DNA from 3 places in the Comamonas flocculans genome. Region 1 is predicted to be linked to each of the others. Evidence: predicted binding sites of a transcription regulator. Region 1 holds the regulator's gene; each other region holds the start of a gene.
The links. The regulator FNR, encoded in region 1, switches genes on or off when oxygen is low (the NO sensors DNR and NnrR bind a similar motif). The targets are predictions, from matches to a motif close to TTGATNNNNATCAA.

Region 1 (9,628 bases):
TGATGAACACGCTCCACACCAGGCTGGCCCAGACCGGGGCGCTGAAATGCCACTGCTGCGGCGGCTCCAGCCAGATGGCCAGCGGCCACAGCGCCAGGGAGGCCAGCACCATCATCCAGACCACCAGGGTTTCGGCCGGCATGCTCAGGTGGGCGCGGCGCATCCAGATGGTGCCCAGCGCCCAGCTGAAGGCCGCGCCCTGCATCCAGGCGATGCCGGCCGGACGCCCGGCAATCTGGGCCAGCTCGTTCCACAGCAGCAGCGTGATGCCCGCCAGGACCGCCAGCACGCCCACCAGCAGCCGTCCGGTGAGCTTTTCGCGGTAGAACAGCACCGACAGCAGCACCGTCCAGACCGGCATGGTGAAGCCCAGCGTGGCCGCGCGTCCCGCAGGCAGTTGCGCCACGCCGATGATGGACAGGGCGTGCCAGCCCAGAATGTTGGGCAGCCCCAGCACCACCACCGCGCGCCATTCGGCCCAGCCGTGCGGCAGCAGGCGCAGGCCGCGCGAGCGAAAATACAGCGCCAGCACCAGCGCGCCGCCGAACATGGTCAACGCGCGAAAATGCAGGGGCCCCATCTCGCGCAGCGTCACCTTCATGACCGGCCAGTTGATGCCCCAGGCAAGCACCAGCAGGACGAGGCCGACCGTTTGTCGGCGCGAGAGCAGGGACATTGGGGGCAATCGGCGAGGGCTAGAAGGGGCGGGGATGGTAACCACGGCAGCGCTGCTCGAGCGCGAGGCGCAGATCACCGCGATCCGCGCGCAGGGCGCGGGCGGGCAGAACGTGAACAAGGTCTCGAGCGCGGTGCACCTGCGCTTTGACGTGGCCGCCTCCGCCCTGCCCGCCGAGCTCAAGCAGCGCATCCTGGCGTTGTCCGACGCCCGCGTCACCACCGAGGGCCAGGTGCTCATCAAGGCGCAGCGCTACCGCACGCAGCAGGCCAACCGGCGCGACGCGCTGGCGCGCCTGCGGGAGCTGGTGGAGCAGGCGGCGCGCCCCGTCCTGCCACGCAAGGCGACGCGGCCCACGCGCGCCTCGCGGGAGCGGCGCCTGCAGGCCAAGCGCCTGCGCGGGGCCGTGAAAGCCTTGCGCGGCCAGCCCCGAGATTGAGAATGAAATCCGGCTGAAACGCCCGCCCATCCAGCGCATCAAGCTATGTAAAACAGAGTTCTCAACGCCGGCTTCCGGCGCTGTCCACGATGGTCTGCAGGCCGGCGCCGTCCAGAATGCGCACCTGGCGGTGCTTGACCTCGATCAGCCCCTCGTCGGCAAAGCGCGAGAAGGTGCGGCTCACCGTCTCCAGCGTCAGCCCCAGGTAGCTGCCGATTTCCTCGCGCGTCATGCGCAGCACCAGCTCGGCCTCGGAGAAGCCGCGCACGTGCAGGCGCTGCAGCAGATTCATCAGGAAGGAGGCGACGCGCTCTTCGGCGCGCATGCTGCCCAGCAGCAGCATCACGCCATGGTCGCGCACGATCTCGCGGCTCATGATCTTGTGCACATGGGTCTGCAGCGCCGGCACCTCGCGCGACAGCGACTCGATGCGGTCGTAGGGCATTTCGCAGACCTCGGCGTCTTCCAGCGCCAGCGCGTCGCAGGTGTGCTCGTCCGAGACGATGCCGTCGAGCCCCATGATCTCGCCGGCCATCTGAAAGCCCGTGACCTGCTCGCGCCCGTCGCTGGCGGTCACGCGCGTCTTGAAGAAGCCCGAGCGGATCGCGTACAGCGCGCTGAAACGGTCGCCGCGCGAATACAGCGGCTTGCCGCGCTTGACGCGCCGGCGCGTGGTCACCAGCGTATCGAGGCGCTCCATGTCGGCCGCGCTGATGTCCACGGGCATGCACAGTTCGCGCAGGCTGCAGCGCGAACAGGCGATCTGGAGGGCGCGGTGGGGCATGGCTGGCTTGTCCTCTGGGGCAGGGATGGGTGATTCTAGGATGGCCCGCCCCGATTCCTTGATGGCGATCAAAGACAGCGGCAGCAGCGACGGCGACAGTTCTGCGTTTGCATCGGATGGCCGCATTGCCATTCAGGACTGCCATGCCCACGATTACCCCAGAGCTCATCTCCCGCTTCGACGTGCCGGGGCCGCGCTACACCTCCTACCCGACGGCCGACCGCTTCGTCGAAGCCTTCGGCGAAGAAGACTACCGCCATGCGCTCGCCCAGCGCCAGCTCGGCACGAGCCTGGCGGCGCAGCCGCTGTCGCTGTACGTGCACTTGCCGTTCTGCGAATCGCTGTGCTACTACTGCGCCTGCAACAAGATCATCACCAAGCACCACGAGCGCGCCGCGCCCTATCTTGCCTACGTCGAGCGCGAGCTCGACCTGCACGTCAAGCACCTGGGCGGGCCCGGCCAGAGCGTGAGCCAGCTGCACTTTGGCGGCGGCACGCCCACCTTCCTGAACGACGAGGAACTGGCCGACCTGATGGCCATGCTGCGCAAGCGCTTTGCCTTTGCGCCCAAGGGTGAATACTCGATAGAGATAGACCCGCGCACCATCAGCGCCGAACGCCTGCAGGTGATCCGCGAGCTGGGCTTCAACCGCCTGAGCTTCGGCGTGCAGGACTTCGACCCCGAGGTGCAGAAGGCGGTGCACCGCGTGCAGCCGGCCGAGCAGGTGTTCGAGCTGGTCGCGGCCGCGCGGCGCATCGGCTTTGATTCCATCAACGCCGACCTGATCTACGGCCTGCCCAAGCAGACGCCCGAATCGTTCGCGCGCACCATCGCGCAGATGGCCGAGCTGCGGCCCGACCGCATCGCGCTCTACGCCTACGCCCACCTGCCCGCGCGCGTGAAGTCGCAGCGCCACATCAAGACCGCCGACATTCCGGTGGCCAATCACAAGGTGGCCATGCTGTCGCACTCGATAGCGGCCTTCGAGGAGGTGGGCTACGTCTACATCGGCATGGACCATTTCGCGCTCCCGGACGACTCGCTCGCCGTGGCCAAGCGCCAGGGGCGGCTGCACCGCAACTTCCAGGGCTACAGCACCCAGCCCGACTGCGACCTGATCTCGCTGGGCATCTCGGCCATAGGCAAGGTCGGCGCCACCTACAGCCAGAACGCCAAGGACCTGCTGCAATACCAGGACATGCTCGACCACGGGCACCTGCCCATCGTGCGCGGCGTGGCCCTGAGCCATGACGACGTGTTGCGCCGCGCCGTCATCAACGCGCTGATGTGCCAGGGCCGCGTGCAGTTCGAGTCGGTGGAGGCGGCGCACCTGATCGACTTTCGCGCCACCTTCGCCAGCGAGCTCGCGCGTCTGCGCGCCATGCACGACGACGGCCTGGTGCATCTGAGCGCCAACGCCATCGACGTCACCCCCATGGGCTGGTTCTTCGTGCGCGGCATCGCCATGGTGTTCGACAAGTACCTGCAGGCGCGCGAGAGCCGCGCGCAGTATTCCAAGATCCTCTGACGCGGCGTCGCCTTCCAGGGTGGCAACTGCATGCAATGCCCCGGGCCTGCGCTGCAATGCAAGGCCGAATGACGCCGCCACCGCGGCCGGCGCGACGTGCGGGGGCCTTCGTATACAGTGGCGGCTGCCCGGGTGATCGACGGAGTCCTTTTTGTCAGCCACACCTTCCTTGCAGCCATCGCATGCGCGCAGCCCATGGTGGTGGCTGGGGCTGGCATGGTTGGCGGCGGGCCTGGTGCTGGTGCTCAACGGCTGGCAGGAGCACCGCGCCACGGCCGAGCGCGCGCGCCAGCAGCTGAGCCTGCAGGCCGCAGGACTGCACGACAACCTGGCGCTGCAGCTCGACGCCACCAACGACGCGCTGCACAGCCTGCTGGCCGAACTGCCGGACTTGCAGGCCCTGGGCGACGGCCCGGCCCAACTCACCGTGCGGCTGCGCGCCTATGCCGACGCCATGCCGGTGGTGCAGTACCTGAGCCTGCTCGACGCCGAGGGCAACATCACTGTCAGCAGCGACCCCAACCTGGTCGGCAAGAACTCCGGCCAGCGTGACTATTTCGCGGCGGCGCGGGCCGCGGCGTCGCCGCAGACGCTGGTGGTGTCGCCGCCATTTCGCGGCGCCCTGGGCGGCTGGTTGATGGTGCTGGCGCGCCAGGTGCGTTCCGCCGACGGGCGCTTTGCCGGCGTGCTGGTGGCGGCGGTGGACGCCGATTACTTTCGCCTGCTGATGCGCCCGCTGGGCCAGGCGCCGGACATGCTGGTGAGCCTGTCGCACGGCGACGGCCTGCGCTTTCTGGCGCTGGGCCGCGAAGGCGAGGCCGAGGGCGTGGACCTGCGCGTGGCCGGTAGTGCCTGGTTGCGCCACCACGACAGCGGCCAGCGCGCCAGCTTCCTGCGCGCGCCCATGCGCCCGGGCGAGGCCAAGCTGCAGATGGTGGCGCTGCGTACGCTGCAGCCACCCGAGCTGCACATGGACAAGCCGCTGGTGCTGGCCGTCGGGCGCGATCAAGCAGCCGTCTTCGCCGCCTGGCGCCGTGACGCCCGCTGGAGCCTGCTGCTGTGGCTGGCTGCCGGCGTGCTGGCTGCCGGCACGCTGGCGCGGATGCAGCGCAAGCGCCGCCAGCTGCAGCGCGAGCAGGCCGAGCGCGCCGCGCGCGAGGCAGAAAACCAGGCGCACTGGGACGTGGTACTGTCGGCCACCCGCCAGGGTTTGTGGGACTACGACGCCGCCAGCGGCAAGGTCAGCCATTCGCCGCAGTGGTATGGGCTGCTGGGCTACGTGCAAGAGGCCTTCGAGCGCGACGGCCAGACCTGGGAAGACCTCACCCATCCGGACGACCGCGCCAAGGTGGCGCAGGAATGGCAGCAGCTGCTGAGCGGTGAAAAAGAGCATTTCGAGGCCACGCACCGCCTGCGCTGCGCCGACGGCAGCTATCGCTGGTTCGCCTGCCAGGGGCGCGTGACGGCGCAGGACGCACGGGGCCTGCCCGAGCGGGTGTTCGGCACGCTCTCGGACGTTTCCGAGCGGCGCCAGCAGGAAGAGATGCTGCAGCGCCTGACGGAAAACCTGCCCGGCGTGCTCTACCAGTACCAGCTCGACCCCGATGGCCACCACCATTTCCCCTACGCCAGCCCGGGCGTGGTGAACATCTACGGCTTCAGCGCGCAAGAGCTCAAGCACGACGCCGAGCCGCTGTTCGCGCACATCCGCCCCGGCGACCTGCAGCGGGTGGCCGAGGGCGTGCGCCGTTCGGCGCGCGAGCTGAGCGAATGGACTGCCGAATACCGCTACGAGATTCCGGGGCGCGGCCCGCGCTGGCTGTCCGGACATGCGCGGCCGCAGCGCCTGCCCAGCGGCGCCACGCTCTGGAACGGCTACATCAGCGACGTGACCGAGGCCAAGGAGCAGAGCCTGCGCCTGCAGGCCACCGAGCGCGTGCTGCAGCAGCTCATGAGCGAGATGCCCGTGGGGCTGTGCATGGTCGACGCCCGGCACCACATGTACTTTCGCAACCAGCGCTTTCTCGACCAGCTCGGCTACGACGAACACGCCGTGCCCACGCTGCGTGAATGGGCGCTCAAGGCCTATCCCGACGCCGACTACCGCGCCGAGGTCGCCGCGCGCTGGAAGCAGGCCAAAGCCGAGGCGGTAAACGGCCAGATTGCGGCGCAGTCCTACCGCATCGTCTCGCGCGACGGCGCGCACCATGTGATGGACGTCGCCGGGCTGATCTTTGGCGACAAGCTGCTCATCACCTTCCAGGACCACACCGCCCACCTGGCACAGAATGAATGGCTGCGCAAGCTGGCCTATGTCGATGGCCTCACGGGCATAGCCAACCGGCGCAGCTTCGACGAGGCGCTGGCCGCCGAATGGAGCCGCTGCGCCCGCGCGGGGCTGCCGCTGTCGGTATTGATGATAGACATCGACCACTTCAAGGCCTACAACGACTTGTACGGCCACCAGAAGGGTGACGCCTGCCTGCAAACCGTGGCGCGTACGCTGAGCGAGAGCATGGCCCGCCCGCACGACCTGCTGGCGCGCTATGGTGGCGAAGAGTTCGTCTGCCTGCTGCCGCAATGCGACCTGGAGGGCGCGCGCGTGGTCGCCGAGCGCCTGTGCGGCGCGGTCTTCGGCCAGGCTCTGGTGCACGAGGGCTCGTCCGCGGCGCCCTGCGTAACCATCAGCGTGGGCGTGGCCTGCGCCATCCCCGACCTGCAGCGCGACCCGGCGACGCTGACCGAACTGGCGGACGTGCACCTGTACCGGGCCAAACTTACCGGGCGCAACCGCGTCAGCGACGGCCGCAGTGACCCCTGAAAAGAGAGCTGGAAGCGCAATGTGGGCGGGCGCTGAGGCCCATTTTGACCAATAATTCTTGACCCATGAGCATGCAGGAACCAAGCCAATTGCAGGTGGCGGACCCCGCAGCCTGGCCCGTCGCGCCCGGTTGGGCGCCCCTGGTGGCGCAGTTCTTTGCCAGCCCGCGCGGGCTGGCCCTGCTGGACTTCCTGCGCCAGCGCCTGGCCGCCGGCGCCAGCGTCTTTCCGCCCCGGCCGCTGCGTGCGCTGGAGCTGACCGCGCCCGAAGCGGTGCGCGTGGTCATCCTCGGACAAGACCCCTACCACGGCCGCGGGCAGGCGGAGGGCTTGGCCTTTTCGGTTGCGCCCGGTGTGCCGCTCCCGCCTTCATTGCGCAACATCTTCAAGGAATTGCAACGCGATCTGGGCACGCCCTGGCCGGCTTTCCCGGACCCCGGCGGCTCGCTGGTGCGCTGGGCGCGCCATGGGGTGCTGCTGCTCAACACCTGTCTGACGGTGGAAGAGGGCCAGCCCGCGAGCCACGCCGGCAAGGGTTGGGAGCAGCTGAGCGACGCGGTCATCCGCCAGGTGGCCGGGGGTGAGCGGCCGCTGGTTTTCATGCTCTGGGGCAGCCATGCGCAGGCCAAGCGGGCGCTGATTCCCCAGGATCGTGGCCATCTCGTGCTCTGCGCCAACCACCCTTCGCCGCTGTCGGCGCTGCGCCCGCCCAGGCCCTTCATCGGCTGTGGTCATTTCAGCCAGGCCCGCGCCTTCCGGTTGGAGCATGGCGGTTGAGGCGCTAAGCTAGCGCTGCGCCTGAGCGCCGCCCGTTCCGGGGCCGCGTCGTTCGGCGCCAGCCTTGCCACCACCGGAGCCGCCATGCCACAGTCAGACCCCACCGAACTGCGCCCGCCGCGCCCCCGCAGCCGCCGCGGCCCGGGATGGCTGCTGTTGCTGGTGCTGCTGGCGGCGGGCATAGGCTGGTATGCATGGAATGTGCGCAGCAGCGCCAGCGGTGCGGCAGCGCCGGGCGCCACGGACACCCAGCAGGCCGCGGTGCAGCAGCCGGCGCCCACGGACGCTGCGCCCGGCGCCGAGCCGCAGGAGGGCGAGATCCAGAACCCCATCGAAGAGCCGCTGGGCGAGCAGGCCGTGCTGCCGGCGCTGGACGAGTCCGACGTCGACGTGGGCAAGGAGCTCGCGCAATTGCTGGGCGGACAGCGTGCCGGTGCCTTTTTGCAGCTGGACGCCTTCGTGCGCCGCGCCGTCGCCACGGTGGACAACCTGGCGCGCGAGCAGGCCCCGGCGCGCATGTGGCCGGTACACCCTATGCCCGGGCGCTTCACGGTGCACGAACAGGGTGGGGCGCAGCGCATCGCCGCGGAAAATTCCGCGCGCTACGAAGCCTTCGTCGCGTTGGCCGAGAGCGTGCCCGCTGCCGCGGCGGCGCAGCTGTATGCGCGCTTGTACCCGCTGTTTCAGGTGGCTTACGAAGAGCTGGGCTACCCCGGCAAGTACTTCAACGACCGCCTGGTGGCGGTGATCGACCACCTGATGGCCAGCCCCGAGCCGGCCGAACCGCCGGCGGTGCATCTGGTGAGCGTGGCCGGGCAGGTGCAGTCGCTGCAACCCTGGGTGCGCTACGAGTTCCTCGACCCGCAACTGCAGCAGCTGTCGGCCGGCCAGAAGATCATGGTGCGCGTGGGGCTGGACAAGGAGCGCCGCCTCAAGCGCGTGCTCGCCGGACTGCGCGCCCAGGTGGCCAAGGCCGCTCCCCCCAAAGCGGGACAGTAGCCGGATGCCGCGCTTTGCCGCCAACCTCTCCATGCTCTATGGCGAGCATGGCTTTCTGCAACGCTTTGCCGCGGCCGCGGCCGACGGCTTCGAGGGGGTGGAATACCTCTTTCCCTACGCCTGGGCCGCGCCCGAGCTGTCGCAGCGCCTGCGGGATGCGGGCCTCACCCAGGTGCTGTTCAACGCGCCGCCGGGCGATTGGGAGGCGGGCGAGCGCGGCCTGGCCTGCCTGCCGGGGCGCGAGGCCGAATTTCGCGCCGGCATGCTGCAGGCGCTGGACTATGCGGCGCAGCTCGGCTGCGCGCAGATCCACGTCATGGCGGGCATTGCGCCGGCCGGTGCGGCGCCCGCGCAGCTTGCCGACTGCTATCGCGCCAACCTGCACTGGGCCGCGCGGCAGGCGGCGCCGGCGGGCGTGCAGCTGCTGATCGAGCCGCTCAATGCGCGCGACTTTCCGGGCTACTTCCTCACCCACCAGGCGCAGGCCCACGCACTGGTGCAGGAGCTCGGCCTGGCCAACCTCAAGGTGCAGATGGACCTGTACCACTGCCAGATCACCGAGGGCGACGTGGCAATGAAGATCCGCCGCTACCTGCCCACGGGCAGGGTGGCGCATCTGCAGATTGCCGGCGTGCCCGCGCGCCACGAGCCCGACGAGGGCGAGCTCGACTACCGCTACCTGTTCGCAGTGCTCGACGATGTGGCCGCGCAGTGCGGCTGGCGTGGCTGGGTGGGCTGCGAATACCGCCCGCGCGCCGCCACCAGTGCGGGCCTGGCGTGGCGGCGCGCGCTCAGCCCGGCTGCACCGGCTGAAAGAATGCCTTGAGCAAGGGCACGAGCGCGGGAAATTCCTCGGCAAAGCGCGGCGGGTCGACGAACCAGGCCTCGCAGGCCACGGCGAAGAATTCGCCCGGCGCGCTGGCGCCGTAGGCGTCGAGCCAGGGCCAGGGCTCGCCGAAGCGCTCGGCCATGCGCACCCGGTCGCGAAAGTCCACGTAGGCCGCGCTCCAGACGCGCCGCCACAAGCGCCGCGCCTCACGCACCGAATCCATGCCCATGAAACCCGGCGGCAGCGGCGGACAGCCGTCGGCGCGCCCCGCCTTCATGTCGATCTTGTGCATGAACTCGTGTATCACCACGCTGCTGTGGCGCTGGCCGGCCTCGTGCACCGCCGGCCAGACCAGCATGATGGGGCCGTGCTCCATGGCCTCGCCCAGCAGCACCTCGTGGTAGTGGTGCACCACGCCCGCGGCGTCCATGGAGCTGCGCAGCGCCAGCGCCTCGGTCGGGTGCACCACGATGCCGACGAAGTCGTCGTACCAGGCCAGCGCCTGGCGTGGTTCGCCCCAGTGCAGCAGTGGCAGGCAGGCCTGGGCGGCAATGGCTACGGCCATGGCGTCGCTCACCTCCAGGCCGTGCGCGCCGGTAAATTCCTTGCGCCGCAGGAACAGTGCCGCCAGCACCCGCAGCTTGGCCTGCTCCTGCAGACTGAGCGCGCGCAGGAAGCCGTAGTGGGCGATGGTGGGCAGCCAAAGTGCGTCGCTGATGGGCCGCACCGGTGCCACCATGGCCACGAGGCGCTGCAGCAGGCGGGCCACGGCGCG
Region 2 (9,628 bases), 1.2 Mb from region 1:
TGACCGTCACGCCCTTGCGTGCCACCTCCTGCGCCAGCGCCTTGGTGAAGCCATGCACGCCAGCCTTGGCCGCCGAGTAATTGGTCTGGCCGAACTGACCCTTGCTGCCGTTGATGGACGAGACGTTGACGATGCGCCCCCAGCCACGCTCCACCATCGGATCGATGAATGGCTTGGTGACATTGAACATGGAGTCCAGGTTGGTGCGCAGCACGGCGTCCCAGCCGGCCTTGTCCATCTTGCGCAGGGTCGCGTCGCGGGTGATGCCGGCGTTGTTCACCAGGATGTCAACGTGGTGGCCGTCCGCCTGAATCTGACGCGCCAAGGCCTGGGTCGATTCCCAGTCGCCGACATCGACGCCGTAGGCCGTGAACCGGTAGCCTTTGGTGTCCTGCGCGTCAAGCCAGGCGGCGACCTTCTCGTTGCCGGGCGTGTGCGTGATGATGACGCGGTGGCCCGCGTCGTCCAGCGCGCGGGCAATGGCCGCGCCAAGGCCGCGATTGCCGCCAGTGACCAGGGCGGTTCGTCCCGAACTGCTCATATGCGCCTCCTCACTTTTTGGCCTTGCCCTGAGGCGCGGCGCCTGGCGCAGTCCAGGGCTGCGTCCATTGCTGAAAAAACTGCGCGAAAGAGGCTGTGCCGCCGCTGGCGCCGAATACCTCGGAGACAGATGCCTGCCAGGTGGTCAGCGCTTCGCGCAGGCCATCGGCGAATGCCGCCTGGCTCTTGGCAGCAGCCCGGCCGACCGCCTGTGTGTCGCCCATACGGCCTTGGCACAGGCGCCAGAACACCTCGGACGGCAAGGTGGCAAGCGCCTGCCAGTCCGCTGCCTGTTGGAGGTTCTGGATGCGCGAGGTGGTCTCCAGCACGCCACCGGCACTGAGTTGCTGCATGGCTTCGAGCCAGTGGTGGCCGCTTTCTTGAAGCAAGCGGGTGATCTGAAGCTGCAACTCGGCATTGGCCTTGTAGAGTTGGATGGGCAGTTCGCTGTTCATGTCAATGCTCCACGGTCATGATGTGCCCCTCCGGGGCGGGTGTAGGCCATGGCTGCGCAACGGCCCGATGAAAGTTGAGGGTGTATTCTTGGCGATGTTTTGTCCTGTCATCGCATGGCCACATAGGTTCCCGGCGCATCGCCAAGCGGTGCTTGCGTCCCGCCCATGGCAGGCGGCGCGACGCGCCCGGCAGAGCGCTGGGCCAGCCATTGCTGCCATGCCGGCCACCAGGAGCCTTCGTTCATCGGGGTCTCGGCACGCCACAGTTGCGGATCGATATAGCGATCGCCGGCCGCACGGGTCGCAATCTGGAAGCTGCGCCGGGGGTGTCCCGGCTCGCTGACGACGCCGGCGTTGTGCCCCCCGCTGGTGAGAACAAAGGTCAGTTCCGCATCGCTGAGCAGGTGCATCTTGTACACGGACGGCCAGGGGGCGACGTGATCGCGCACCGTGCCGACGATGAACATGGGCACCTCGATGTCGGCCAGCGCCACGGGTCTCCCGCCGACGCGGTAGCGCCCCTCGGCCAGGTCGTTGTCCAGATACAGGCGCCGCAGGTACTCGCTGTGCATGCGGTACGGCATGCGGGTCACGTCGGCATTCCAGGCCATCAGGTCATTGAAGGTCTGACGCTCACCCAACAGGTATTCGCGCACCCGTCGCGACCAGATCAGGTCGCGTGAGTTGAGCATCTGGAACGCGCCAGCCATCTGCTTGCCGTCGAGATAGCCCTTGTCCCACATGCCGGCTTCCAGCCATGCCAGTTGACTGTCGTCGATGAAAAGCGCGATCTCGCCCGACTCGCGGAAATCAGTCTCCGATGCCAGCAGCGTCAGGCTTTGCAGACGCTCGTCGCCATCGCGCGCCATCGCGGCGGCGGCGATCGCGAGCAAGGTGCCGCCCAGGCAATAGCCGACCGCCTGCACCTTGCGTTCGGGCACGATGGCCGTGACCGCATCCAATGCGTCCATGACCCCCAGCCAGCGGTAGTCCTCCAGGCCGAGGTCACGATCGGCCGCCGTCGGGTTCTTCCATGAAAGGATGAACACCGTGTGCCCCTGATCGACCAGGTACTTCACCATCGAGTTGTGCGGCGACAGGTCGAGGATGTAGTACTTCATGATCCAGGACGGCACGATCAGTACCGGCTCCGCATGCACATCCGGCGTCGTGGGTGAGTACTGGATCAACTCGATCAGGTGGTTTCGAAACACCACCTTGCCTGGGGTGACCGCCACGTCCTTGCCGACCTCGAACCCTTCGACCCCTGCAGGCGCATCGTCGAGCGCGAGGCGCCTTGCATCTTCCAGAAAGTTCATGGCGCCGCGCCACAGGTTTGCGCCCCCGCTTTGCGTGATGGCGTGCAGCACCTCGGGGTTGGTCCAGATGAAATTCGAAGGCGACCACATGTCCAGCCACTGCCGCCCGGCGAAAGTGACCATGTTCTCGTGATGGCGCGACACGCCACGCACGCCCGTGGTGGCGTTGTGCCACCACTGCTGCTGCAGCAAAAAGCCCTGGTGAATCACGTTGAAGGGCCACTGCTGCCAAGCCGGGGCGGCAAAGCGCCGATCCTGCTCCAGCGGTTCGATGCAGGTCGGGCAGTCGTGCGCACTGGCAACGCGCAAGGCATAGCGCGCAAGGCGCTGCTGCTTGTGCAAACCCTTTTCGATCAAGCTGCGTTGCTTGCCTGGTGAAAGGCTCAGGTGCAACGCCCAGTCGTACCAGGCCAGCAGGCCGGCCGCCGGTGACAGCCCACCCGTGCTGCGCGCCCGCCAGGCGTTCGCAAGCGTATCCAGGGTGTCAGGGCGACAGGCTTCGGGCTGCGCCAGATCGGCCTTGCCGTGTGTTGCGACGTTGCTCATCTCCAACCCTTCATTTAGCGAGTAACATATTACTATCTTATCGCTTACAGGAAAAGTTGCAAGCCTTCCGCAGGGGCGCCAAATTTTTCAGCCACCCAAAGCTCAATCACTACCGCTGCTGATGCTGCAGTCCGACGATCAAGCACTTTTCGATCTGTCTGGAAGGCCATACAGCTTCTTGAGTTGCATCAAGTTGACCGATCCGCTCTCCCCAGGAAAGGGCCCACAGTCCTGCCTCACCCGACAAGTTTCCGATCTTGCATCATGGTCATTTTGCGTGTTACGATAGTAATAGATCACTAACTACATGGAGTCCGAATCGTGAGTCAACGCCCCCAATACCTGTCCGCCGAAGATCGGCGTGCGGCCACAGTGCAAGCCGTGGTTGATCTGGCAGCCGAGCAGAACCCGGCCGAGATCACGACCACGGCGATTGCCGACCGAATGGGCCTGACACAGGGCGCGCTGTTTCGCCACTTCCCCACCAAGGAAGCCATCGTGGAAGCCACGATGTCGTGGGTCGGCGAACGTCTTCTGGTCAGCGTGGACAAGGCGGCCGAGGGCGCCGCATCTCCCGCCGCAGCGCTCGAAGCGATGTTCATCACGCACATCGACTTCGTGTCCAAGCACCCGGGCGTGCCACGCATGTTGTTCGGAGAGTTGCAGCGCTCTGGCGAAACGCTCGCCAAGCGCATGGTGCAAACCCTGATCCGCCAGTACGAGCAGCGCCTGCGTCGCCTGATGGAAGCGGGCAAGGCGCAGGGCGAGCTGAGCGCGGAGCTGGACGTGGACGCCGCCGCCGTGCTGTTCATCGGCACGATCCAGGGACTGGTCATGCAGTCCTTGCTGGCCGGCAAGGTCAGCCGGATTCGTCGCGATGCGCCCGCCGTGTTCGCCATCTATCGCCGTGGCATCGAAAGCGGCACATGAAGCGCCCGTCCAGTCCACAAGCGGCACGACGATCCAGCAAACCCTCCAAAGAACCGGGGGCCATGAACATGACTGCACACAGCGGGCGCGGAATCTGGATGCGTGTGATCGCCCTGATTGCCATCGCATTTGGTCTGCTGACCATCAGGGAAGGCGGCGCCGTTCTGTTTTTTGACGGCGCGGCGCGTGCCGCAGCCGGAAGCTACGTGCCGTTCGTGCTCTGGTTCAACTTCCTGGCCGGGTTTGCCTACGTCATCGCTGGCGCCGGATTGTGGATGCGCCGGCGCTGGGCCGCATGGATGTCGATGGCTATCGCGGTGGCAACGGCGCTCGTATTCCTGGCCTTCGGAGTGCATGTGGCGCTGGACGGCGCTTGGGAGCGGCGCACGCTCATTGCCATGACGCTGCGTACGTTGGTGTGGGTTGGCATTGCGGCCATGGCTTGGCGTCGATCAACAGCGCATGCACCGACCACGCGCGAGCACTGAGCATCTCTTTCCAGTGGAAACCCATCAATGACAACTCCGAACCTCCCTACAAGAAAAGCCCGTTGGGCCGTGATCATTGTTGCCCTGCTCGCCCTTGGCGGTGCACTGGCGTTCTGGTTCACGCGCGGCCATGACAACCAGGATGCATTGCGCCTCTATGGCAACGTCGACATCCGTGAGGTTCAACTGGCTTTCCGCCAGCCCGGGCGCATCACGCAAATGACTTTCGATGAGGGTGATGTCGTCACCGCCGGCGCGCGCCTGGCCACGCTCGACGCGCAGCCATATCAAGACGCCCTTGCAGCCGCGCAAGCCCAGGTGCAGGTGGCCCAGGCCGAGCTGGCCAAGCTGCGCCGCGGCCTGCGGCCGCAGGAAATCACCCAGGCACGCGAGGCGCTCAGACAAGCGCAGGCGCAGGCGCTTGACGCCGAGCGCAACTTCCAGCGCCAGAGCAGCCTGTTGGCGTCGGGCGCCAGCAGCCAGCGCACGGTCGATGCCGCACGCACTGCCAGGGATCAGGCGGCCGCGGGTGTCGAATCCGCCAAGGCCGCCCTGTCGCAGGCATCCGAAGGCTTTCGCAAGGAAGACATTGAGGCAGCGCAGGCTCGCCTTGCAGCCGCGCAGGCAGCCGCGGCGCAAGCCACCACTTCCCTGGCGGACACCGAACTGACGGCACCCAGCAACGGCACCATCATCGCGCGGGTGCGCGAGCCCGGCAGCATGGTGGCCAGCCAGAGCACGGTCTACAGCCTGAGTCTGGACAAGCCCGTGTACGTGCGCGCCTACGTGGGCGAACGGGATCTGGGCCGCATCGCACCGGGCACCGTGGTGCACGTCAGGAGCGATTCCGGGGAAAAGGTCTATCGCGGCCAGGTCGGCTTCATCTCGCCGCGCGCCGAGTTCACGCCAAAGACGGTGGAGACAACGGACTTGCGCACGGATCTGGTGTACCGCCTGCGCATCGTCATCGACGAGGCCGACAGCGATGCCGCCCTGCGCCAGGGCATGCCGGTGACGATCGCGGTCGATGCCAAGCCGGTCTCCGGCGCGCGCGCGGGGGAGCGTTGAGATGCAGGCAGACACCGCCATGGCCGCCACGCCGGCAAGCGCTGTCGCCGCTGCCGCCGTCGTCATCGAAGGGGTGGACAAGCATTTCGGCAAGGTGCAGGCCCTGCGCAGCTTGAGCGCGCACATCCACTACGGACGGCTGACGGGCCTGGTCGGCCCGGACGGCGCCGGCAAGACGACGCTGATGCGCATTCTGACCGGCCTGCTGGTGCCCAACGCCGGTCGCGTCACCCTGGCTGGCTTTGACGTGGTCAAGGACAACGACGCCATCCATGTCGCCAGCGGTTATATGCCGCAGCGCTTCGGCCTGTACGAAGACCTGTCGGTGATGGAGAACATGCGCCTGTATGCGCAGCTGCGCGGCATGGACGCGGATCGCAATGCCGATCTGTTTGCCGAGTTGCTGGACTTCACGCGGCTTGGGCCCTTTACCAAACGCTTGGCCGGCAAGCTCTCCGGCGGCATGAAGCAAAAGTTGGGGCTGGCCTGTGCGCTGATGGCGCGGCCCAAGGTGCTGCTGCTGGACGAGCCCGGCGTGGGCGTCGATCCGGTCAGCCGGCAGGATTTGTGGCGCATGGTGCAGGCACTGACCGATGAGGGCATGGCCGTGGTCTGGTCCACCGCCTACCTCGACGAGGCCGAGCGCTGCGAGAGCGTGCTGCTGTTGAACCAGGGGCAGCTCCTGTTCGATGGTCCACCGCAGCAACTCACCGCGCAACTTGAAGGCCGCAGCTTTCGCCTGGAAAACGTCGGCGCCGAGCGCCGGGCGGTTCTGACCGAGGCACTCGATCTGGAGAGCGTGAGCGACGGAGTGATCCAGGGCGCCGGGGTGCGGGTGGTGCTGCGCGAAGGTGCGCAGGTCAGCCAAATCCAGTCGCTGGCTGATCGGGCGCGAGTAGCGCTGGCGCCGGTACCCGCCCGCTTTGAAGATGCCTTCATCGATTTGCTCGGCGGCGGGCCCGGCGGCACCTCAACCTTGGCCGAACGGCTGTCACCGGTCGAACTGGGCTCCGAAATAGCCGTCTCCTGCCGCAATCTGACCAAGCGTTTCGGTGAGTTCACCGCCACCGACCAGGTCAGCTTCGAGGTGCAAAAGGGCGAAATCTTCGGTCTGCTCGGCCCCAATGGCGCCGGCAAGTCCACCACCTTCAAGATGCTGTGCGGCCTGTTGAAACCCACTGCTGGTGAAGCGCATGTGGTGGGCCATGATCTGCGCCGCGCCACCGGTGCAGCCAAGGGCCGGCTCGGCTACATGGCGCAGAAATTCTCGCTCTACGGTCTGCTGTCGGTGCAGCAGAACCTGGAATTTTCGGCCGGCGTTTACGGGCTGGAAGGCAACACCCGGCGCGAGCGCATTGCCGAGATGATCGAGACCTTCGATCTGGGGGAGTGGCTGTCCGCCACGCCCGATTCCCTGCCGCTGGGGCACAAGCAGCGCCTGGCGCTGGCCTGCTCGCTCATGCATCGGCCACCCGTGCTGTTCCTCGATGAGCCTACTTCGGGCGTGGACCCGATCACCCGGCGCGAGTTCTGGACCCACATCAACGGCCTGGCGCGCAAGGGCGTGACCATCATGGTCACCACCCACTTCATGGACGAGGCCGAATACTGCGACCGCGTCGCCATGCTCTCGCGCGCACGCCTGATCGCGTTGGACACGCCCGATGCGCTCAAGCGCGCCGCAGCCAATGTCGAACACCCCGACCCGACCATGGAGGACGCCTTCATTCACCTGGTGGAATCTGCCGACCGCGAGATGGAGGCCGCCGCATGAACGCTGTAGCACAACGCAAGGAAGGGGCTGCTTTGGAGCCGAGCGATTTGCGCCGCTTTGACCTGCGGCGGCTGATGGCCCTGGTCACCAAGGAAAGCTATCAGGCGCTGCGCGACCCCTCGACGCTCTTGATCGCCTTCGTGCTGCCGGTGGTGTTGCTGCTGCTGTTCGCCTATGCGGTGTCGCTGGATGCCAAGGAGGTCCGCGTCGGCGTCGTGCTGGAGTCGCCCGGTGCATCGGCGCAGTCGCTGGCCGCTGCCTTCTCGGGCACCCGCTTCTTGAAGACGCAATTCGCCCACGACCGGCGCGAGGTGGCAGACCAGCTCGTCTCCGGTGCGCTGCGCGGCTACGTCGTCATTCCGCAGGATTTCGAGCAGCGCGTGGCCCAGCGCGGAGCAGAACCGCTGGTGCAAATCATCACCGATGGCTCCTATCCCAACACCGCCAACTACGTCGAGAACTACGCCCGCGGCGTGGTGCAGACCTGGCGTGCCGGGCTGGATGTCGCGGCACCCGCGCAATCCGTCGTGCTGGAGCCACGCTACTGGTTCAACCCCGAGCTGGAAAGCCGTCGCGCGCTGATTCCCGGGGCCATTGCCATCGTCATGACCATCATCGGCACCATGCTGACCGCGCTGGTGGTGGCGCGCGAATGGGAGCGCGGCACCATGGAAGCGGTGCTGTCCACGCCCGCGTCGGTGGCCGAAATCCTGATCGGCAAGCTGCTGCCGCACTTCGTGCTCGGCATGCTGTCCACGCTGGGCGCGGCGGCCTTAGCCGTGTTCGTGTTCGGCGTGCCGATGCGCGGCTCTCTGGCGGCGCTGCTGCTCTTGTCGGCGGTGTTCATGGTGCCGGCGCTGGGCCAGGGCCTCTTGATTTCGTCGCTGGCGCGCAACCAGTTCCTGGCGGCGCAGATCGCCCTGTTCACGGGCTTTCTGCCGGCCTTCATGCTCTCAGGCTTTCTGTACGAGATCGATGCGATGCCAGCGCCGATCCGCGCCATCACTCGGGCGGTTCCGGCGCGCTACTTCGTCGATTCGCTCAAGACCGTGTTCCTGGCCGGCGACATCTGGGCCGTCTTCCTGCCCAACCTGGCGGCCATGGCGGCGATTGGGGCGCTGTTTTTCCTGATCGCCAAGCGCGCCACGCGCAAGAACCTGGAGTGACGCGATGTTGACCTCTGCCTTCTCGTTCACCCGCCTGCGCGCCCAATTCATCAAGGAAGTGCTCAGCGTGCTGCGCGACCCGCGCAGCCGCATGGTGGTATTCGTACCGCCGATCCTGCAACTGCTGGTATTCGCCTTTGCAGCCACACTGGAAGTGCGCAACGTCGACATCGCCGTCTACAACCAGGACGCCGGGCGTTGGTCGCACGAGCTGGTGCAGCGCCTGGACAGCGCCCGCTTCATCACCCACGTGCGGCACGTGGACAGCCAGCGGCTGTTGCACGAGATGATCGACCGCGGCCAGGTGATCGCCGCGCTCGCCATTCCCGTGGATTTCTCGCGCACCATCGCCGCCGGCGACAGCGGCCGCGCCCAGGTTCTGGTCGATGGCCGGCGCAGCAACTCGGGCCAGATCACCGTCGCCTACCTGTCCACCATCGCCGCCGACGTTGGGGCCGAGGTCGTGCCCGACGCGCAGGCGCCGACGCCCGTGGTCGTGCGCCACTGGTTCAACCCCAACCTGGTCTACCGCTGGTTCATCGTGCCTGGGCTCACGGGCATCCTGGCGCTGTTCAGCGCGCTGCTCATCACCTCGCTGTCGATCGCGCGCGAACGCGAACTGGGCACCTTCGACCAGTTGCTGGTATCGCCCACCTCGACGCCGGAGATCATTGTTTCCAAGTCGCTGCCTGCGCTGGCGATCGGCACGCTCTTGGGCCTGTTCATGATCAGCGCCGGCGTGTTCCTGTTCGGCATCCCGTTCACCGGCTCGTTCGCGCTGCTGCTCGCCAGCCTGGTGCTGTTCATCCTGTCGGTGGTCGGCATCGGCCTGATGATTTCCGCAGTCAGCATGACCCAGCAGCAGGCCATCCTGGGGGCGTTCGCCATTGGCGTGCCGGCGGTGCTGATGTCGGGCTTTGCGACGCCGGTGGAAAACATGCCGCTCGTCCTGCAGTGGCTGGCCCAGGCCATTCCGCTGACCCACTTCCTCATCATCGTCGAAGGCAGCTTCCTCAAGGCCATGCCGCCCGGCGACATTCTCGCCAGCCTCTGGCCGCTGGCGCTCATCGCCCTCGCCACGCTGACGATGGCCACCGTATTCGTCCGAGGACGCCTGCAATGAAAACCAAAACCCGCCACCTCTCCTCGCGCACGCCAGCCGCACCGCCGGCGTCCAGGCGCTTGCGCCCGCTCGGGCTGGCCCTGTCCTGCGTGCTGCTGACCGCCTGTGCGGCCGTGGGCCCCGACTACCGCGAGCCGCCTCCTGTGGACATCGGCAGCGGTTGGACCTTGCCTCTGGCGAGCGAATCGCAGTCCGCGGACCTGGCCCGCTGGTGGTCCG
Region 3 (9,628 bases), 440 kb from region 1:
GTGGCCGATGAACTGCGCCGCATGGCGGGCGGCGAGGGCTTCGAGCTGCTGGAAGCGGCACTGCCGCTGGACGCGAGCGGCCAACCCCAGGCCCAGGCGCTGCCCGCGCTCATCCGCGGGCTGCGCGAGCGCGGCGCCGACCTGCTCTATGTCGGCCCCAGCACCTTCCTTGCCTTCACGCACCGGGATTTGGTATCAAAAACGGCAATTTCCGAAGGCCTGCCTACGTTTTGCGCTACAGAGAGCATAGTCCGCAAGGCATCCTGCATGTTCGGCCTGTTCGCCAACGGCACCAATGTGGGGCGCTTCGCCGGCTACAAGGCGGCGCAAATCCTGGTGGACAAGACGCCTGTGGAGCGCATCCCCGCCGAATCGCTGCAGCGCTTTTCGCTGCTGATCAACATGGGCACGGCCAAGGCGCTGGGCCTGTATCCGCCGCTGGCGCTGCTGAACGTGGCCGAGGTGGTGCAATGAACCCGGGGCCCGAGCAGCTGCCCCGCCCGCGCCCCGGACTCGCTGCCTGCGTGGAGCTCGCCTGGCGCTGGTGGCTGATGGCCATGCTGGGCCTGCTGCTGCTGGTGGCGTTGCTCGCCGGCCTGCAGCGCGCGCAGGCCCAGGGCCTGCGCGAAGCGCGACTCGAGATCGCACTGCAGTCCCTGCGTGAACGCCTGCAGACCAACCTGGCGCTGGGCTTCGATCTGGCCGGCAGCCACCAGGCCCAGGCCATGCTGGAAGACCTGTTGGCCGACGACCCCACGCTGGTCGCGGCCGAGGTGTTCGACGCCGGCGCCATCTCCCTTTTCAGCACCGACCGCGGGGCCATCGGCGAACAGGTTCCGGCCGAATGGCTGCTGGCCAGCACCGGGGCACAGGCTGGCGTGGCGACGGATGCGCAGGCCGCTTCCCTGACCGCCTGGCGCGTCGTCGGCGAAGAAGACTTCACGCTCGGTCTTCCCGTGCACGGGCCATTTGGCGAGCTCGCGGGGCAGGTGTGCATCACTTCGGCGCTGGCGCCCCCCCCCTCGCCCTGGCCGGTGCTGGCGGCCGCGCTGGCGGCGGCGTTCGGCCTCACCCTGGCCACCCTCGTATTGGCCAGGCTGTCGCTGCGCGCGCTGGCATCCGCTCGCGATGAGGCCCTGATGGATCAGGCCGCCACACGGCTGCAGCGGGCCGAACAGCGCATCGCTGGCGCGCTCGATGGTCTGGCGCAGGCGCGGGAGCCGCTGTGAAGCGCCGCGGCGGCCCGCCTGTGCATGCTGCGCGGCGCTTTGCCCTGCGCGGCCTGGTACTGCTGTGCCTGGTCTTTCTGGGCCTGAGCTGGGTGGCGGTGCACCAGCTGCAAGGCATGGCCATCCAGGAGGCCGAAGGCCGCGCCCGTCTGGTGGCGGATGGCATGGCGCAGCAGGTGCAACATGCGGTGCAGGTGGGCGTGCCGCTGAACGAGCTGGTGGGAGTGACGGCCTTGTTCGAACACCGCCTGCAGGCCTTTGACGACCTGCTGGCAGCCAGCCTGCACGACAGTCGGGACCAGGTCTTGCACCAGCGCGCGCGCGGCAAGACGGGCGCGGCCGCACTTGCCGTCCAGGCCCCGGTGACCGTCAGCGGCATACCGGTGGCGCGCATCCATGTACTGTGGCGCGAACCCGCCACGGCCACGCTGTTGACGCTCTGGGCAGTGCCCCTGGTCGCACTGCTCGCTTTCACCGGTGCGCTTGGGGCCGAGGGCCTGCGCTACAGCCTTGCGGGCGAGGTCTTGCATCGCGAGCGCATCGTGGCCGCGGCCTGCAGCCGCATAGGCGCTGGGGACTTCGCCTTTCGCCTGCCCCGCCTGGGCCGGCGCGAGTTCGATGCCCGTCTGCCCTGGCTCAGGGCGCAGTTGCGCCATGTCAACGAGCAATTTGAACGCCTGCAACGCCTGACGCAGTCGCTGCGGCGTACCGAGCCCGAGCAGACCAAGCGCGCACTGCTGGACGAAGGCCTGGCAAGGGTCGAAGGCCGCGACCAGTATTCGCAGATGCCGGCGCTGGTCTTGTCCGACCTGCCAAGCCGCACCGCACGTGCGCGCTGGCGCGGCCTGTGGCTGGGCCTTGCAGCGTGGCTGCTGGCGCTGGCCGGCACCGGACTGCAGCCGCTGGGCCTGCTGGCGCTGGGCTTGGGTCTGCTGATGCTGGTGGCGCTGCCGGCCACGCGCCGCCAAGGCCGGTCGGCTGGGCTGGGCCTGCTGCTGGGCGGCGTGGCCCTGGGCCCGGGCCTGTGCCTGCTGGCGCTGCAGGTCTGGGCGCCGCAAGCCATGGCGCAGCTGGGCGGCTGGGGCCGCGGCGCTCTTGTGTTCTGCGCCCTGGCTGCCGTGGTGCTCCCTTGGCTGCCCACACCGGGCCGCTGCCCTGCGGAGGGCGCGGATGCCGCTTAGAACACGCATCACCTTGCTGGCCCTGATCGCCGCCATGGCGCTGGCGTTGATGGTGGGCGCAATCGCCTGGCAGCGTGATCGGGTCTTGAGCGAGCGCTACCATGGGGTGTTGCTGCAATCGCAATCCATCGCCTGGAGCCGACTGCAGGACGAATCGGGCGCGGCCCTGCGCGCCGGCGTCGCGGCCACCCTGCAACAGGCGTCGCTGGAGCGCGCCTGGCAGGCCAGGGACAGGCAGGCGCTCAACGCCCTGGTGCGTCCGCTGCTGGAGCAACACCCGGGTTGGCGCGCCGACTGGTTCGACGAACAAAGGGCTCTGGTGCAGTCGAGTTCGAGCAGCCTGCTGCAAGACGCGATGGTCGATGCCGGCTGGCTCAGCCGTGCGCTTTCAGGCAGCGCACCGCTGCTGGGTTTGAGCCAGGCTTCGCGCGAGCTTTATTACCTGGTGGCCACGCAAAGCTTTGGCCCGACGGGCGCGCGCGGCGTGCTCGCCCTGGGGCAGGACCTGAGCGAGCTGCTGCCGCAGATGGCGCATGCGATAGAGGGCGAGAGCTTCGTCGTCAACCTGCGCGGACGCGAGGTGACAGGAACGCAGGTGGGCCTCGCGCAAGCCGAAGGTCTGGCGCAGACCGTGCGCCACGCCCGGGTGCTGGAGGGCCAGAGCGCCAGCGGCCGCCATTGGCTCACGGCGACCCTGCCGCTGATCGGGCCCGACGGGCGGCCCATAGGGTCGCTGCTCTCCGTCTGGGATACCACCGCCCAGCGCAGCATCGACCGGCGCATGCAGGCGCTGGCCGTGGCAGGCATCGTGCTGCTGATCGGGCTGCTGGGCTTTGCGCTGTCCTTCGTCCTGCGCCGGGCCTTGCGGCCGCTGGATCGCTCCGTCGGCGTGCTGCGCGCGCTGGCTCAGGGCGACCTGCGCGCCGCGCCCGATGAAGACGACCAGGAGTTGCCCGACGAAGCCGGGCAGATCGCGCGCGGCGTGGCGGCGCTGCGCGGCGAGATGATCAACCTGCGCATGCTGCGCGACGAACGCGGGCGCGTGCGACAGCAGCAGGAGCGCTTGATACGCCGCGAACTGCGCCAGCTCGCGGGCAGCCTGGATGAAGAATCGCGCACCGAAGTGCTGGCCGCGCTGGAGCCCGTGCAGGACACCGAAGACGACAACGCCCTGGCCGGCCTGGCCAATACGCTGGGGCGCCTGTCCGGGCTGGTGGTGAGCCAGCAGGACAGGCTGATCGACCTGCTCAAGCGCCTGCGCAAGGCCATGGCCGAACAGGAGGTCTTGATCAGCCTGCGCCAGGAGCTGGAGATTGCGCGCACCATGCAGCTGTCCATCCTGCCACGCACCGAGCCCGAGACCGGAGCGGTCCACGTCTCGTCGCTGATGATTCCTGCCAAGGAGGTGGGGGGGGACTTCTACGACTACTTCCTGCTGGAGGACAACCGCCTGGCGCTGGTGATCGCCGACGTTTCGGGCAAGGGCATACCGGCGGCCTTCTTCATGGCGATTTCACGCACGCTGCTCAAGAGCATCGCGCAGTTCCTGCGCGAGCCCGCCGACATCATGGCCAGGCTGAACGACCGGCTCTGCGCGGAGAACGAGCAGATGATGTTCGTCACCACCTTCCTCGGCGTGCTGGACCTGGACACAGGCCGTCTGGATTACGTCAACGGCGGGCACAACCCGCCGCTGCTGCTGCGTTCGGGCGGCGAGGTGCAGATGCTGCCGCAGGGCCAGAACATTGCGCTGGCGGTGGTGGAAGGCATGCCCTTCAAACCGGGGACGCTGGCAATGGCGCGGGGCGACACCCTGCTGCTGTACACCGACGGCGTGACCGAAGCGGCGAACGCCGCCGGCGAGCTGTTTGGCGAGCCGCGGCTGGTGCAGGCGGTCAGCGCCCGCAGCGCCAAGGCCCGGGCCTTGCCGCAGGACATCCTGCAGGCGGTGCGCGACTTCGAGTCTGGCGCGGCGCAAGCCGACGACATCACCGTGGTTGCCGTACGGTATCTGGGTGCGACAGGCGGCGCAGGCGGCGGCCAGGAAGCGCCTGCGGGTTGAAGAAAACTTTGCGGCGCTTCAGCGCCGGACGCCGCAGGTATTGCATCGGCCACGGCCTGTGCCCTGTCGAGAGGCTGCACGTCGGCGCCAGCACCGGACGATGCACGAGGTCACCGGGCCGCAGCCAGCTCCTGGCGCAGGCCTATCGGGCTGGGTGTGCAGTGCACGATGCGCTGGAACAGCCGCTCGTGCTCCGGCGAACGATAGGCGTCGCCTCCGAGCGGATCCTGGTTGGCCATGAAAGCCTCGTCGATGCGCGCCCAATCCTCCGCCGTGAGAACCTTGTTCGCCGCGGGGAGGATCAGGGTCTCTTCCAGCCGCATGTGCTCGAGGTAAAAGGTGATGTAGCTGTTGAGCGCCTGGGTAAACGCCGGGCGCCGCCCTTCGCCCATCAGCTCCCAGGCCAGCAGCTGGTGCTGCAGTTCGCGCACCGTGCGCTCGCCGTCCAGGTGCTCGCGCTCGAGCCGCTCGAGCAGGGGCACATGCTCAGGCGCCCGTGCGAGCAAGGGCGCAAACAGGAAGCGGGACTCCTTGGGGTGGTGGTCTTGCTCGGGTACCTCGTCGATGTAGAACAGCATCGCCCGCATGGCGTCGAAGAACGCCTGCGGATCGTCTTCGGGGCCGCGCTTGAGCATCATGCGCAGCGAGCGCAGCACGGCAGCAATGGAAAAATGCTCTTCACAAATGATGCGCAAGGCAACCGGCTCCATGGCAAGGCCCCGAAAGTGTGTGCAAAGCGTCAGTATGGCGAGCAGCCTGTGCGAAGACCATGATCCATGTCAAGAAGCAAAACACCCGCAGGAGCGGGGAGGCCAACAATCGTCGCAGCGGGTTGCGGCGCCCCCTTCTTCTGCTGCAAGGTCGCCAGGCATCGAACGCGCAAGGACACCGGCCTTGGCCTGCAACCGGGTCATGTGACGGCCCCTTGAAGGGCTGCCGCAGAGCTAACTGACGTCCTTTCGGCCTCGCGCGGCAGGAAACCCGGCCGTGAAGATCTTTCCGGGGGCGCCACGGCACTGATGGTTCCGGCGGCGGCTGAAGCCCGCTCTCTGCTCGTGTCCCAACACATGGTGCAAGTCCCCAGCTCCGGACAGGGCTGAGATGCGCAGTACGCGACGAGCCACAGCGGCCCGCTTAAAAGCCGGGCTGTAGTCCCCACTGCATGCGCTTGGTCCTTGATTCCATGAGACCTTCCTTCCTGGCAGAAAAAGGTGTCAACCGGGGCAGGACGGGTCACGCAGACACAAAAAAGCCCACCGAAGTGGGCTTTCGAATTCAAGCGAGGCGCTTGATCTGATTGGTTGCGCGGGAAGGATTTGAACCTCCGACCTTTGGGTTATGAGCCCAACGAGCTACCAGACTGCTCCACCGCGCGGTAAGCTGGCTATTGTAGCAGGGTTTCAGGCCTTGGCTTCGTCGCCGGAAGCGGGCGCTGCGCGGTCCACGAGTTCCACGTAGGCCATGGGAGCGTTGTCGCCCACACGAAAACCCATCTTCAGAATGCGGGTGTAGCCGCCCGGACGGGCCTTGAAGCGCGGCCCCAGGTCGGTGAACAGTTTGGTGACGCTGTCGCGGTTGCGCAGACGCGCAAAGGCAAGGCGGCGGTTGGCCACGGTGTCCTGGCGTGCCAGGGTGATCATGGGCTCGACCACGCGGCGCAGTTCCTTGGCCTTGGGCACAGTGGTCTTGATGGCCTCGTGCTCGATGAGCGAGTTCATCATGTTCTGCAGCATGGCCTTGCGATGGGCGCTGGTGCGGTTGAGTTTGCGCAGTCCGTTTCCGTGACGCATGGTGCTTTTCCTTCTTTACGCTTGTTATGCAGGGGGCCGTATCAGGTACCTCCCGCGGCACTTGGGCGGCAGAGGTGCCGCCCGATTCTCAGTCAACGCTTTTCAAGCCCTGCCGGCGGCCAGTTTTCCAGGCGCATGCCCAGGGTCAGGCCACGCGAGGCGAGCACTTCCTTGATCTCGTTGAGCGACTTGCGACCCAGGTTGGGGGTCTTGAGCAGCTCGTTTTCGGTGCGCTGGATCAGGTCGCCGATGTAGTAGATGTTCTCGGCCTTGAGGCAGTTGGCCGAGCGCACGGTGAGCTCGAGCTCGTCGACCGGGCGCAGCAACACCGGGTCGAAGGTGGCGGCGCCGGTGCGCGCAGCGGAGGCGCCGGCCTCGAAGGGGTCGCCGCCATCGAGCTGGGCGAACACCGCCAGCTGCTCGACCAGGATCTTGGCCGAGGTGCGCACCGCCTCTTCGGCCGTGAGCGTGCCGTTGGTTTCGATGTCGAGCACCAGACGGTCCAGGTCGGTGCGCTGCTCCACGCGGGCGCTCTCGACCGTGTAACTGACGCGGCGAATGGGCGAAAAGGAGGCATCCATCACGATGCGCCCTATCGTCTTGTTGGGCTCGTCCCCGTGCCAGCGCTGGTTGCCGGGGACGTAGCCACGGCCCTTTTCAACCTTGATCTGCATGTCCAGCTTGCCGCCGGCCGACAGCGTGGCGATCGGATGCTCGGGATTGATGATCTCGACGTCGTGCGGCGTCTGGATGTCGCCGGCCACGACCACGCCCTCGGCGTCCTTGCGCAGGGAGAGCGTGACCTCGTCGCGATTGAAGAGCTTGAACACCACGCCCTTGAGGTTCAGCAGGATGTTGATGACATCTTCCTGCACGCCGTCGATGGCGGCGTATTCATGCACCACGCCGGCAATCGACACCTCGGTCGGCGCATAACCATCCATGGAAGACAGCAAAACCCTGCGGATGGCGTTGCCCAGCGTATGCCCGTAGCCGCGCTCGAACGGTTCGAGCTCGACCTTGGCACGGTTGGCACTGACCTGCTCGACGTTGATGGTCTTGGGTTTGAGCAAATTGGTTTGCATGCGGACTTCCTCTCAATGCCCCCGGCTCGTTACACCGGTAAGGCTGATGAAGCGCCAGCACCGCGATGCCTCGCGGTGTGGAACGATTGCAAAATGCCTGCGGAACTGGCGATCAGCGCGAATACAACTCGACGATCAACGACTCATTGATGTCTGCGCCGAACTCGTCGCGATCGGGCACCTTCTTGAAAACGCCCTCGACCTTGTCGGCATTCACTTCCACCCAGGCGGGGATGCCGACCTGCTGGGCCAGCTGCAGCGCTTCGCCGATGCGCGCCTGCTTCTTGGACTTCTCGCGTACCGCGATCTGGTCGCCTTCCTTCACGAGGTAGGAAGCGATGTTCACCGACTGGCCGTTGACCGTGATCGCCTTGTGCGACACGAGCTGGCGCGCCTCGGCGCGGGTGGAGCCGAAGCCCATGCGATAGACCACGTTGTCCAGGCGCGATTCGAGCAGCGACAGCAGGTTGGCACCGGTGTTGCCGCGACGGCGCTCGGCCTCTTCGAAGTAGCGGCGGAACTGCTTCTCCAGCACGCCGTACATGCGCTTGACCTTCTGCTTCTCGCGCAGCTGCAGGCCATAGTCCGAGGTGCGCGAGCCGGAGGTGCGGCCGTGCTGGCCCGGCTTGGAGTCGAACTTGGCCTTGTCCGCAATCGAGCGACGCGCGCTCTTGAGGAACAGGTCGGTGCCTTCACGGCGGGAGAGTTTGGCCTTGGGGCCGAGGTAGCGTGCCACGGGGGTTTCCTTGATTGGGGGATCTGCTGCGGGTCGGGCCGCAGGAGCCACCTTCGCGCCAGGCGATGGGTGGCGGTGGGCTTAGGGGAGAAAAATCAGATGCGGCGGCGCTTCTGCGGGCGGCAGCCGTTGTGCGGCACCGGGGTCACGTCGGAAATCGAGGTGATGCGAATGCCGAGGGCGCCAAGCGCGCGCACCGACGAATCACGGCCGGGGCCGGGACCCTTGATCTGCACGTCCAGGTTCTTGATGCCCTGCTCCATTGCGGCACGGCCGGCCATTTCCGAAGCCACCTGCGCGGCAAACGGCGTGGACTTGCGCGAACCCTTGAAGCCCTGGCCACCGGAGGACGCCCAGGACAGGGCGTTGCCCTGGCGGTCGGTGATCGTGATGATGGTGTTGTTGAACGAGGCGTGCACGTGGGCCACGCCGTCGGAGACGTTCTTGCGGACCTTCTTGCGTACGCGCTGCGCGGCGTTGCTGGAGGGAGATTTGGCCATATGGATCTTTCAATACCTTATTTCTTCAGCGTTGCGGCGCCCTTGCGCGGGCCCTTGCGGGTGCGCGCATTGGTGCGGGTGCGCTGGCCGCGCACCGGCAGACCGCGACGGTGGCGCATGCCGCGATAGCACCCGATGTCCATCAGGCGCTTGATGTTCATCGTGGTTTCGCGACGCAGGTCGCCTTCGAGCGTCAGCTGCGCCAGCTGGTCGCGGATCTTCTCGAGATCGGCGTCCGTCAGGTCCTTGACCTTGGTCGAGTAGGCGATGGCGCAGGCGTCGCAGATCTTGCGTGCGCGCGAGCGACCGATGCCATAGATCGCCGTCAGGCCGATTTCGGCGTGCTGATGCGGCGGGATATTGATACCAGCGATACGAGCCATTTGCGTCCTCTAATCGTTCAATCAACCTTGGCGCTGCTTGTGGCGCTGGTCGCTGCAGATCACGCGCACCACACCCTTGCGGCGGATGATCTTGCAGTTGCGGCAAATCTTCTTTACGGAAGCCGACACTCTCATTTCTTTCTCCTGGGCAATGCGAACGGCACTCTCACCTTGAGCCGCGCCGATTCCTAAAGCGCTCCGGCCTGCCGCCCTGTGCGTTTTGCAGAACCGAGTATTGTATACGATCACTTCCCATCAGGCTAGCCATTGATGGTGGTGCGGAAATTCGCCTTCTTGAGCAAGGATTCGTACTGCTGGCTCATCAGGTAGCTCTGCACCTGGGACATGAAGTCCATGGTCACGACCACGATGATCAGCAGCGAGGTGCCGCCAAAATAGAACGGCACGTTGTAGCGAAGGATCAGGAATTCCGGCAGCAGGCATACCAGGGTGACATAGATGGCACCGACGAAGGTCAGGCGCAGCAGGATCTTGTCAATGTACCTGGCGGTGTTTTCGCCCGGACGGATGCCTGGAATGAAGGCGCCGCTCTTCTTGAGATTGTCTGCCGTCTCGCGGCTGTTGAATACCAGCGCCGTGTAGAAGAAGCAGAAGAAGATGATCGCGCCCGCATACATCATCACGTAGATGGGCGAACCCGG

Region 2: the regulator FNR is predicted to act here: its motif matches at 3,039-3,052, upstream of FOZ74_RS00815 (PHA/PHB synthase family protein).
Region 3: the regulator FNR is predicted to act here: its motif matches at 5,242-5,255, upstream of FOZ74_RS08950 (hemerythrin domain-containing protein).

The regions. Positions count from the first base shown of each region.
Region 1 covers NZ_CP042344.1:2,290,052-2,299,679, forward strand. Annotated here, with positions in the region: gene FOZ74_RS11000 (DMT family transporter) at 1-676, opposite strand, end outside; gene arfB (alternative ribosome rescue aminoacyl-tRNA hydrolase ArfB) at 711-1,115, shown strand; gene fnr (fumarate/nitrate reduction transcriptional regulator Fnr) at 1,177-1,899, opposite strand; gene hemN (oxygen-independent coproporphyrinogen III oxidase) at 2,043-3,428, shown strand; gene FOZ74_RS11020 (diguanylate cyclase domain-containing protein) at 3,598-6,249, shown strand; gene FOZ74_RS11025 (uracil-DNA glycosylase) at 6,315-7,025, shown strand; gene FOZ74_RS11030 (DUF3014 domain-containing protein) at 7,110-8,024, shown strand; gene otnI (2-oxo-tetronate isomerase) at 8,029-8,850, shown strand; gene FOZ74_RS11040 (M90 family metallopeptidase) at 8,816-9,628, opposite strand, start outside.
Region 2 covers NZ_CP042344.1:174,482-184,109, forward strand. Annotated here, with positions in the region: gene phbB (acetoacetyl-CoA reductase) at 1-541, opposite strand, end outside; gene FOZ74_RS00810 (hypothetical protein) at 552-995, opposite strand; gene FOZ74_RS00815 (PHA/PHB synthase family protein) at 1,103-2,860, opposite strand; gene FOZ74_RS00820 (TetR/AcrR family transcriptional regulator) at 3,182-3,790, shown strand; gene FOZ74_RS00825 (hypothetical protein) at 3,853-4,278, shown strand; gene hlyD (secretion protein HlyD) at 4,348-5,346, shown strand; gene FOZ74_RS00835 (ATP-binding cassette domain-containing protein) at 5,348-7,120, shown strand; gene FOZ74_RS00840 (ABC transporter permease) at 7,117-8,286, shown strand; gene FOZ74_RS00845 (ABC transporter permease) at 8,291-9,409, shown strand; gene FOZ74_RS00850 (efflux transporter outer membrane subunit) at 9,406-9,628, shown strand, end outside.
Region 3 covers NZ_CP042344.1:1,846,741-1,856,368, reverse strand. Annotated here, with positions in the region: gene FOZ74_RS08970 (ABC transporter substrate-binding protein) at 1-474, shown strand, start outside; gene FOZ74_RS08965 (hypothetical protein) at 471-1,229, shown strand; gene FOZ74_RS08960 (hypothetical protein) at 1,226-2,410, shown strand; gene FOZ74_RS08955 (PP2C family protein-serine/threonine phosphatase) at 2,400-4,472, shown strand; gene FOZ74_RS08950 (hemerythrin domain-containing protein) at 4,583-5,182, opposite strand; tRNA gene FOZ74_RS08945 (tRNA-Met) at 5,771-5,847, opposite strand; gene rplQ (50S ribosomal protein L17) at 5,873-6,262, opposite strand; gene FOZ74_RS08935 (DNA-directed RNA polymerase subunit alpha) at 6,355-7,347, opposite strand; gene rpsD (30S ribosomal protein S4) at 7,460-8,083, opposite strand; gene rpsK (30S ribosomal protein S11) at 8,179-8,583, opposite strand; gene rpsM (30S ribosomal protein S13) at 8,601-8,966, opposite strand; gene rpmJ (50S ribosomal protein L36) at 8,988-9,101, opposite strand; gene secY (preprotein translocase subunit SecY) at 9,227-9,628, opposite strand, start outside.